4 regions of the Pseudofrankia saprophytica genome follow, and region 1 is predicted to be linked to each of the others. Evidence: predicted binding sites of a transcription regulator. Region 1 holds the regulator's gene; each other region holds the start of a gene.
The links. Region 1 encodes LexA, which represses DNA repair genes until DNA is damaged. Its sites were predicted from a motif close to CGAACNNNNGTTCG; they were not measured.
Positions count from the first base shown of each region.

Region 2: a site for LexA is predicted at 1,138-1,151, ahead of FRCN3DRAFT_RS0227165 (SAV_6107 family HEPN domain-containing protein). Genes of this name have one in related genera too.
Region 3: a site for LexA is predicted at 960-973, ahead of FRCN3DRAFT_RS46985 (DUF222 domain-containing protein). Genes of this name have one in related genera too.
Region 4: a site for LexA is predicted at 655-668, ahead of uvrA (excinuclease ABC subunit UvrA). Genes of this name have one in related genera too.

Region 1 covers NZ_KI912267.1:34,419-36,613, forward strand. The annotation lists gene FRCN3DRAFT_RS0234710 (hypothetical protein) at 230-562, opposite strand; gene lexA (transcriptional repressor LexA) at 998-1,846, shown strand; gene FRCN3DRAFT_RS0234720 (hypothetical protein) at 1,892-2,195, opposite strand, start outside.
Region 2 covers NZ_KI912266.1:6,407,841-6,410,035, reverse strand. The annotation lists gene FRCN3DRAFT_RS57490 (MFS transporter) at 1-703, shown strand, start outside; gene FRCN3DRAFT_RS0227165 (SAV_6107 family HEPN domain-containing protein) at 1,430-1,876, shown strand; gene FRCN3DRAFT_RS46535 (hypothetical protein) at 1,879-2,195, shown strand, end outside.
Region 3 covers NZ_KI912266.1:7,078,572-7,080,766, reverse strand. The annotation lists gene FRCN3DRAFT_RS0229805 (HipA family kinase) at 1-534, shown strand, start outside; gene FRCN3DRAFT_RS0229800 (DUF3037 domain-containing protein) at 527-934, shown strand; gene FRCN3DRAFT_RS46985 (DUF222 domain-containing protein) at 1,233-2,195, shown strand, end outside; gene FRCN3DRAFT_RS0229790 (glycoside hydrolase family 26 protein) at 2,104-2,195, opposite strand, start outside.
Region 4 covers NZ_KI912267.1:554,460-556,654, reverse strand. The annotation lists gene FRCN3DRAFT_RS0236890 (glycosyltransferase family 2 protein) at 1-160, opposite strand, end outside; gene uvrA (excinuclease ABC subunit UvrA) at 912-2,195, shown strand, end outside.

The DNA.
Region 1 (2,195 bases):
CAACTACAAGCTGTGGACTACTTACAGGTATGTAACTACAAGATGTTGTGCTGCCAGAGTAGCGCATACCCGGATCACCCGTGAGCATGCCCCCCGCGCGTGTCGGATCCCACCCGCCCAGACGGGGAGAAGCAGCAGGTTCGCGACGAACCGTCACATGCCGACAGCCCGACGCCCGCGCCGACCGGGTGGTCGGCGCGGGCGTCGGGCCAGGGAAGGACGCCGCCGGTCAGAAGGCGGCGAGCGCCCAGTGAACGGCGAGCCATGCGGCGCTGGTGGCGCCCCAGACAGCGAGGACAAGCAGGAGCCCGGCGACGGCCCGGCCGCGGCCGGTCAGCCTCAGCGCGGGCGCCGGCCGTCCCGCCCGCCGGCGGTCCAACCTCGCGCCGGCGACCGGGTGCTCGGCGGCGACAGCCCGCGCGAGCGGGCTGGGAACCGCCGGCGGGGCGGCGTTCGCCGACCGACGACGGCTCGGTACGGGCAGGGCGATCACATCGGCGCCGTCCGGCTGTCGCGGGGCCGGGCGCCCTGGGACCAGGGTGGCCCCACGCGGGTTCGTCACGCCAAACCTCCTAGCGGCCGGGCCATTACCCGGCACAGCTCGTCGAGCGAAGCTCAACCAACGTCGGGGGGTCCGGGGCGCGAGCCCTCGAAGAACCGTGGCGACCGGTCATCGAGGGAGACATCCCCGGCAGACATCTGGGGCCATCGGGAAGGTAGCCCAAGATCTACAACTGGCGACCACCGGCGGCAGTAGCCGGTAGCGGAAGTCAGGACGAGGACAGGGCCCGCTTCGAACTGATGGTCGATTCTTACATGCACAAGGCCGACAGAGCACGCAGACACGCTCGAACGCCTGTTTGAGATTCGCGCGCCACCGGGCTACGGTCGTCACACGATCGGGCGCAACCCGGCTCCCCTTATCCACAGGTGAGGCCGATGAGAAGCCGGCGGCCCGGTCCCGCACCATGACCTTGAGCGAGGGAGAACCTAGGCCATGACCACGCAGGGCAGGGGGCCGCGCAGGGCAGGACGCCCGTCGGCCAGCGGCGACGAGGAGAGCGACGGCACCGTACGCGCCTTCCCCGACGGCCCCGTCGACGACGACGGCCTGACTCCCCGTCAGCGCAAGGTGCTCGAGGTGATCCGTGACGCGGTCGAGCGGCGCGGCTACCCGCCGAGCGTGCGCGAGATCGGCGAGGCGGTGGGCCTGACCAGCACCAGCAGCGTCGCGCACCAGCTCAGGATGCTCGAGGACAAGGGCCTGCTGCGCCGCGACCCGAACCGGCCGCGGGCGATCGAGGTGGTCTCCCCCGAGGGTGGCCGGCCGGTCAGGCCGATCCCGAAGACCCGGCAGACGGCCGGCGCGGGCAGGGGCCGGGGCGGCGTGAGCCCGCTGCGGGTGCACACGCTCGGCCCGGCCGACGACGCGCTCGCCCGCGAGGCCGGCGAGCAGGACTCGCTGAAGGCGGCGACCGCCTACGTGCCGCTGGTCGGCCGGATCGCCGCCGGTGGGCCGATCCTCGCCGAGCAGGCGGTCGAGGACGTGCTGCCGCTGCCGCGTGAGATCGTCGGCGAGGGCACCCTGTTCCTGCTCCGGGTCGTCGGCGACTCGATGATCAACGCGGCGATCTGCGACGGCGACCTGGTGGCGGTCCGCCAGCAGCCGGTCGCCGAGAACGGCGAGATCGTCGCCGCCCTGATCGACGGGGAGGCGACCGTCAAGCGGCTGCGCCGCCGGGACGGCCACGCGTGGCTCCAGCCGGAGAACCCGGCCTTCCACGACATCCCCGGCGACGACGCCACCATCCTCGGCCGCGTCGTCGCCGTCATGCGCCGCGTCTGAGCACTCCGTGAGGCGCTGAGACTGAACTCGGCTAGCCGAACTCGGCTAGCCGAGTTCGGCCTTGCGGTGGATCGAGTAGTGGAGCACGAGGAACGGCAGGCCGAACACCCAGAACTCGTGTTCGGCTCGCAGCTCGCCGTCCTCGAGGTAGACGTCGAGCTGCTCGGCGAAGCCGTGGACCGCCGCGGCGGTCAGCTCCTTCGTCTCCGCGTCCACATAGGTCAGATAGTGCCCGGGCTGGTCCAGGTCGCCGCGGCTGGACAGCACCAGCCCGCCGCCGGCCCGCGCGGTCGGCGCGAGGGTGGCCGTGAAGCTGGCCTGTGGCAGCGGGAAGCCGACGCTGACGTAG
Region 2 (2,195 bases), on a different contig from region 1:
GGTCGTCGCCGCCACCAGCCCGGCGGCGCGCGGACGCGTCTTCACCCTGCAGGCCAGCGGGCTGATGGCGGCGCAGGGCGCGGGCGCCGCGCTCGGCGGCCTGGCGGGCACCTTCATCGCCCCGGGCCTCGTCATCGCGGCCGCGGGCGCACTGGGCGGGGTCTGCGTTCTGGCTCTGGCCCGGGTGGCGCTGCGCCGGCCAGTCGCCACCACCACCGCCCGGAACGGGCGTCCGCGTGACCGGCGGGGGTCATCGACCACCGCCGGGACGCAGGGGGTCGCGCCCGTCGAGGGTGCCATGGGCGTCGAGGACCGCGAAGCGGGCGAACAGCTCCTCGGCGTACCAGCCGACCTCGGGGGTGCGGCGGACGGCGGCGGCGTGCGCGGGGCGCCCATAGGCGAACGCGCGGACGGCGGTGAGGTCCGGCCAGACACTGAACGTCCCCTGCAGGCCGATCGGGGCCTCTCCGATGCCGATCGCGAGCCACGGTCCGGCGGTGGGGTCGGCGGCCAGGGCGGCGAGGTCCGCGGCGACCGGGGGAGCGGCCCGCCAGAAGGTGACCGCGTGCCTGGGCGCGAGCCGGGCGCGGGTGAGGACCGCCACCGGGCCGCCAGGCGCCTCCTCGGTGGCTCGGCGTCCCGGGGCGAGGCGGCCGAAGGGCTCACGGCCCGACCAGCGACCCCTGGTGGCGACGGGCCGTAGCCGCAGGTGGAGATGCTCCTCGGCGGCGTGGGCCCAGGAGCGCGCGACGGCGCAGGTCGTGAACGCCTCGGCCGCTCGCTCGCTGTCCCAGACGGCCACCAGGCCCCAGCGGCGCGGCTCGGCGTCCAGCGGGCCAAAGGCGCCGGGGGCGCCGGTGCCGACCAGCTTGGCGAAGGTGAGCCCGGGGACCCGGCGTAGCCGTGCCCCGCCCAGCGCCATCCGGACCAGCGCCGCGCCGACCCGCCGGGTCGGTACCCGCCACAGGTCGACGGTGACCAGCGGCGGCGGGGGGCCGGTCGCACCGGCGGGAAGGCCTTTCTCGCAAGGGAAACTCGCCGGCGGAACCGGGTGCGGACCGGCTGCCGCGACGGCTCGACACGGCATGACCGGTGACATTGACGCCTCCTCTCGGCCGGGCTACCTTCAGTTGTGTTCGAACTTGTGTTCGAACACGGGTGGGGCGCCGGCCAGTCAGCCCGCAGTCAGCACTGACGACGCCAGCAAGGACGCCGCCAGACCGGAGGGTGGGACATGAACAGCCAGCCGACTCCGTACCAGCCAGCTCAGCCAGCGCCGCGCCCAGCCATGCGTCAGCAGCCCGTGTGCCAGCAGCCCACCCTTCACCCGGTCCGCCATCGGCCCCCGCAGCCGCCGCGGCCTCCACAGCCTCCGTTGTCCTCGCAGTCTGCCTCGGGGGTGGGACAGGTTTCCTCCGATGATCGCCGCGTGGCGGTCCCGGCGGCCGGGATGCCGCGCCGTTCCCGGGACGACCTGCTGGCCGCGGCCCGGCACGGGCTGGCCGAGGCGGCGTTCGCCCGGCCGGCGGGTGAGCGGTATGCCCTCGCTCACCTCGCCGCGCTCCGGGTGGCCGCGGCCGTGCTGGCGGCCCGGGCGAAGCCGCGGCCGGGCCGGCGCGGCCGGCCGGTGAGCGCCTGGCGGCTGCTGGCCCAGGTCGCCCCGGAGCTGGGCGAGTGGGCGGACTTCTTCGCCGCGGGCGCGCCGCGGCGGGCGGCGGCGGAGGCCGGGCTGTCGGTCGTGAACGCCCGCGAGGCCGACGACCTCGTCCGGCAGGTGGAGATCTTCCTCGGCGTGGTGGAGGAGGTCCTCGGCCTGCCATCCCAGCCTGCGCTCACCGGGACGGTGCCGGGGACGGCCCGTTCCGGGACGGAATAGCCGTGGCGCCCGCCAGGGCGGCCGATCCCGCCCACGGGTTCGCCGAGCCGGTGGTGGCCGCGCTGCGGGACCTGCGGGAGCTGCGGGACCTGCGGGAGATCGCCAGCGGCCCGGAGGGCCGGGCCGACCCGCCAGACCTCACCGACCCGGACCGGATGCTGCCGGTGCCGGCGGCGCTGGCCGCGCTGCTGCCCCGGCGCGCGCTGCCGCGCGGGGCGACGGTGGCCGTCGAGGGATCGGCGGCGCTGCTGCTCACCGTGCTCGCCGAGCCGTCCAGGGCCGGGGCCTGGTGCGCGGTGGTCGGCTGCCCCACGCTCGG
Region 3 (2,195 bases), on a different contig from region 1:
CTGGACGCGCTGACGCTCAACGTCGACCGGTCGTGGCGGAACCCGAACCTGCTGGTCTGGGGCGGCCGGCCATGGCTGATCGACCACGGCGCCGCGCTCTATCCGCATCACGGCTGGCCGGCCCGGCCCGCCGACGCGCGGCTCCCGGTGCCGGAGCGGGTGCCGGAGCCGGTGCCGGCTGACGAGCGGGTACTGCCCAGGTGGGAGGAGCACGTGCTCCTGCCCGCGCTCGGCGCCGACCCGGCCGGGGCGCTGCGCGCCGCCGACGCCGAGCTCGCGCCGCTGGTCGACGCCGAGCTGGTGCGCTCCGTGGTCGCCCTGGTGCCGGCGGACTGGCTCGACGCGGACCCGGAGCGGTACGTCGGTTGGCTCACCGGGCGCGCCGGCGGCCGGAGGCCGTGGCTCGAGCCGATGACGGTGGCGCGGCCGGCGGCGATCGCGGCCCCGCGCGAGCGGGCCGGCCACCGGGAGGGACCGCCGGCCTGGCTGCGGCTGGCACGCGGGCAGCGGACGGGGGAGGACCGGCGTGGCTGAGCTGTTCGAGTACGCGCTGGTACGCGTGGTGCCGCGCGTCGAGCGCGGCGAGTGCATGAACGTCGGCGTGCTGCTGTGGTGCCAGGGCGCCGGCTACCTCGACCTGCGCTGCGTCCTCGACGGCGAGCGGCTCGCGGCGCTCGACCCGTACCTCGACCTCGCGGCCGTACGCGTTCACCTCGACGCGTTGCACCGGGTGTGCGTCGGCGGCCCGGCGGCGGGAGCGGCGGGCGTGCTGTCGCCCGGCGAGCGGTTCCGCTGGCTCACCGCGCCGCGCAGCACGGTCGTGCAGACCTCACCGGTGCACACCGGGGTCACCGAGAACCCGGCGACCGAGCTGGAGCACCTGGTCGAACTGCTGGTCGACCGGCAGGGCCCGCCGCGTGCGGCGGCTGGTTGAAGGGGCTCTGAGCTGGGCGTATTGTCGAACGTGAGTTCGAAGAGGGCGGCGCGTGGCCAGCTCTGGCGAGGTCAGCTCTGAGGGCACCACCGCCGAGCCACCGCGGCTGACACGGCCTGGCCGAAGGCCGCCGGTGGGCGACCGCCGGCGACGTCACGGGGCGGTGGCGGTGGCTCGGCGCGCCGCGCGTCCGCGTCGCGGCGGTCCTCGGGCACGGCGCGGGCGCCGGCGTGCCGGTGCGGGTCGGCGCCGCCCTCGCGAGGCGGCCGACAGCCGCCCAGCTCCGGGGGGAGGCTGGATGGACGGTGACGGGATGACGGCGCTGGCGGCGCTGCGCCAGGCGCTGGCTGAGATCGAGCCTGCCTCGCTCGCGGACGGCGCCGTCGCCGACCTGGTAGGCCAGCTCGGCGGGGTCATCGCGGCCGCGCAGGCCGCGCTGGTGCGAGCGGTGGGCGCGGCGGACCTGGCCGATGGGTGGGGACGACCGGGGCGTCGCGGCACCGCCGGGGCGAGCGGTCCGGCCGGTCCGGCCGGCACCCGCCCTGGCGGATGCCCGACCGGGCCCGACGGTGCCGGTGACCGCGCCGGTCGGGGCGGGGTGGACGGGCGGCCTACGCTCGTTGGCTGGGTCGCCGGGCGGGCCCGGCTGACCGACGCGACGGCCGCCGCCCTGCTCGGCGCCGCGCGGGCCCTGACCAGTCTGCCGGTGCTGGCGGAGGCGTTCCGCCGCGGTGAGGTGAGCCTCGACCATGTGCTCGCCCTGACGGCGCCGCTGACCAGTCCGCCGCGCCTGGTGGCGCTCGCCGGTCCGGTGGAGGCCGAGCTCACGGCCCTGGCGCGCCGGGCCGGGCCGGCCCAGGTCCGCGCCGCGGTCAACCACTGGCTGCGCGACGCGGACCCGGCCGGCGTCGAGCGGGACGCCGATGCCGCCTGGCGCGCCCGCTCGCTGTCGCTGGTACCGGCACCGCCCGGGTGCGCGGAGGCGCACCCGGGCGGCTGGGTGACGATCGCAGGCTCAGTCCCGGTCGATGACGCCAGGACCGTGCTCGACGCGCTACGGCTGGCGGATCAGGTGACCGCCGGACCGGCTGACGTCCGCGCCCCGGCCCAGCGACGAGCCGACGCGCTGCTCACGGTCGCGAGCTGTTACCTCGCGGCCGCCAGCCACCTCACCACAGCTGCGCGTAGCGAGTCGCCGCCGCCGTGTTCTGGTACAGGCAGTGCGGTCCCTTCGGCCGGTAGATGTTCGAGCCGACATTCT
Region 4 (2,195 bases), 520 kb from region 1:
TGTAAACGCGTACGCCGTCGGGCACGGCGCCGTGCGGCCTGCCGAGCTTGTTCTCGACCAATGCGACCCGGCAGCTCGCCATGCCGGCGAGCGCGCCGAGCAGTCTGTTCAGGTGGGGTGAGCCGCCGTAGGAGACGACGACCGCGAGCAGGCTGTGCAATATTCCGCCCTCCTGGGCGCGGGCCAGCCGCTCTTCGTCGTGATTTCGGCGACCAGCGTGCTTGATGACCGGTCTCACCGTAACCACCTCGGCGAGGCAGGCCCGGAAATTCTTTCCGGCGAGTCGGGGAAACAGCATGACCCTGGTCACGTCATACCAACTCGCTATCTCCCTGAATTTTCGTTCCGACCAGATGAAACATAGACAGCATACGGATCCGAATCGTTGCTGGAAGGACGAAAAGGCGTGTTGTGTCCGCCTTGTAATCGTCGCTCCGATACAGGGATGGCCGGTCGCGAGCGGTGCGGTGCGGGGGGCGGGAGGCCGCCGGGGACGGCGCCGCCGCGCGGAGGCCGCAGGTGGCGGACGGCGACCTCGCCCCACCAACCCACCAGCGCGCCCGACCCGGCCCGGCGGTCCGGCCCGCTGGGCCGCCGCCGGGGGTGGCCCCGATGTGGCCCCTCCGCGGGCACCGCATCCCGGGTCGCTAGTATCGAACGGACGTTCGGGAAGGCGTCCCGCGTCCGAGAAGTGTCGTATCCCATCCGTACGCTGGGAGTGCCTTTGTTCGGGCCCGGGTTGTCCGTATCGGGTTGAGCGCAGGGCAAGGAGCGTCGCCGGGCCGGGACCGCGGGTCAGGGCCCGCGGTCGGCGCTCCGGGTGCCGAAGTGCTGTCCCGTGGTCCCACGAACGCGATGCCAGGTCTGGCGCGGGTGGGGCCGACGAAGCCGAGAAGACGTGAGGAACGCGGATGACGGACCGTCTCGTCGTGCGGGGTGCGCGCGAACACAACCTGCGCGACGTCGACCTCGATCTCCCCCGCGACGGGCTGATCGTCTTCACCGGGCTGTCCGGCTCGGGGAAGTCCAGCCTGGCGTTCGACACGATCTTCGCCGAGGGGCAGCGACGCTACGTCGAGTCGCTGTCGGCCTATGCCCGCCAGTTCCTCGGGCAGATGGACAAGCCGGACGTCGACTTCATCGAGGGCCTGTCGCCGGCGGTCTCGATCGACCAGAAGTCGACCAACCGCAACCCACGCTCGACGGTCGGCACCATCACCGAGGTCTACGACTACCTGCGGCTGCTGTTCGCCAGGGCCGGCCGCCCGCACTGCCCGAAGTGCGGCCGGCCGATCGCGCGGCAGACCCCGCAGCAGATCGTCGACCGGCTGATGGAGCTCCCCGAGGGCACTCGTTTCCAGGTGCTGGCCCCGGTGATCCGCGGGCGCAAGGGCGAGTACGTCGACCTGTTCGCCGAGCTGCAGGGCTCCGGCTTCGCCCGTGCCCGGGTGGACGGCACGGTCGTCCCGCTGACCGACCCGCCGAAGCTGGAGAAGCAGAAGAAACACACGATCGAGGTCGTCGTCGACCGGCTCGCGATCAAGGAGACCGCCAAGCGCCGGCTCACCGACTCGGTCGAGACCGCGCTGCGCCTCGGCAACGGCCTGGTACTGCTCGACTTCGTCGACCGCGACCCGCACGACGAGGACCGCGAGCGGATGTACTCCGAGCACCTCGCCTGCCTCTACGACGACCTGTCGTTCGAGGAGCTCGAGCCTCGCTCGTTCTCGTTCAACACCCCCTACGGCGCCTGCCCCGAATGCACCGGCCTCGGCACCCGCAAGGAGGTCGACCCGGAGCTCGTCGTCACCGACCCGACGCTGTCGCTCGCCGGGGGTGCGATCGGCCCCTGGTCCGGCGGGCACAACAAGGAGTACTTCGAGCGGCTGCTGTCCGCGCTGGCCGAGGACCTGCACTTCTCGATGGACACCCCGTGGGAGGCACTGCCCGACCGCGCCCGCAAGGCGGTGCTGCACGGCAGCGGCGACACCGAGATCCACGTCGGGTACACCAACCGCTACGGCCGCAAGCGCTCGTACTACACGAGCTTCGAGGGCGTCATCCCGTTCCTGGAGCGCCGCCTGCGCGAGGCCGAGTCGGACACGAGCCGCGAGCGCTACGAGGGCTACATGCGCGACGTGCCGTGCCCGTCGTGCCGGGGCGCCCGGCTCAAGCCGGAGTCGCTCGCCGTGACG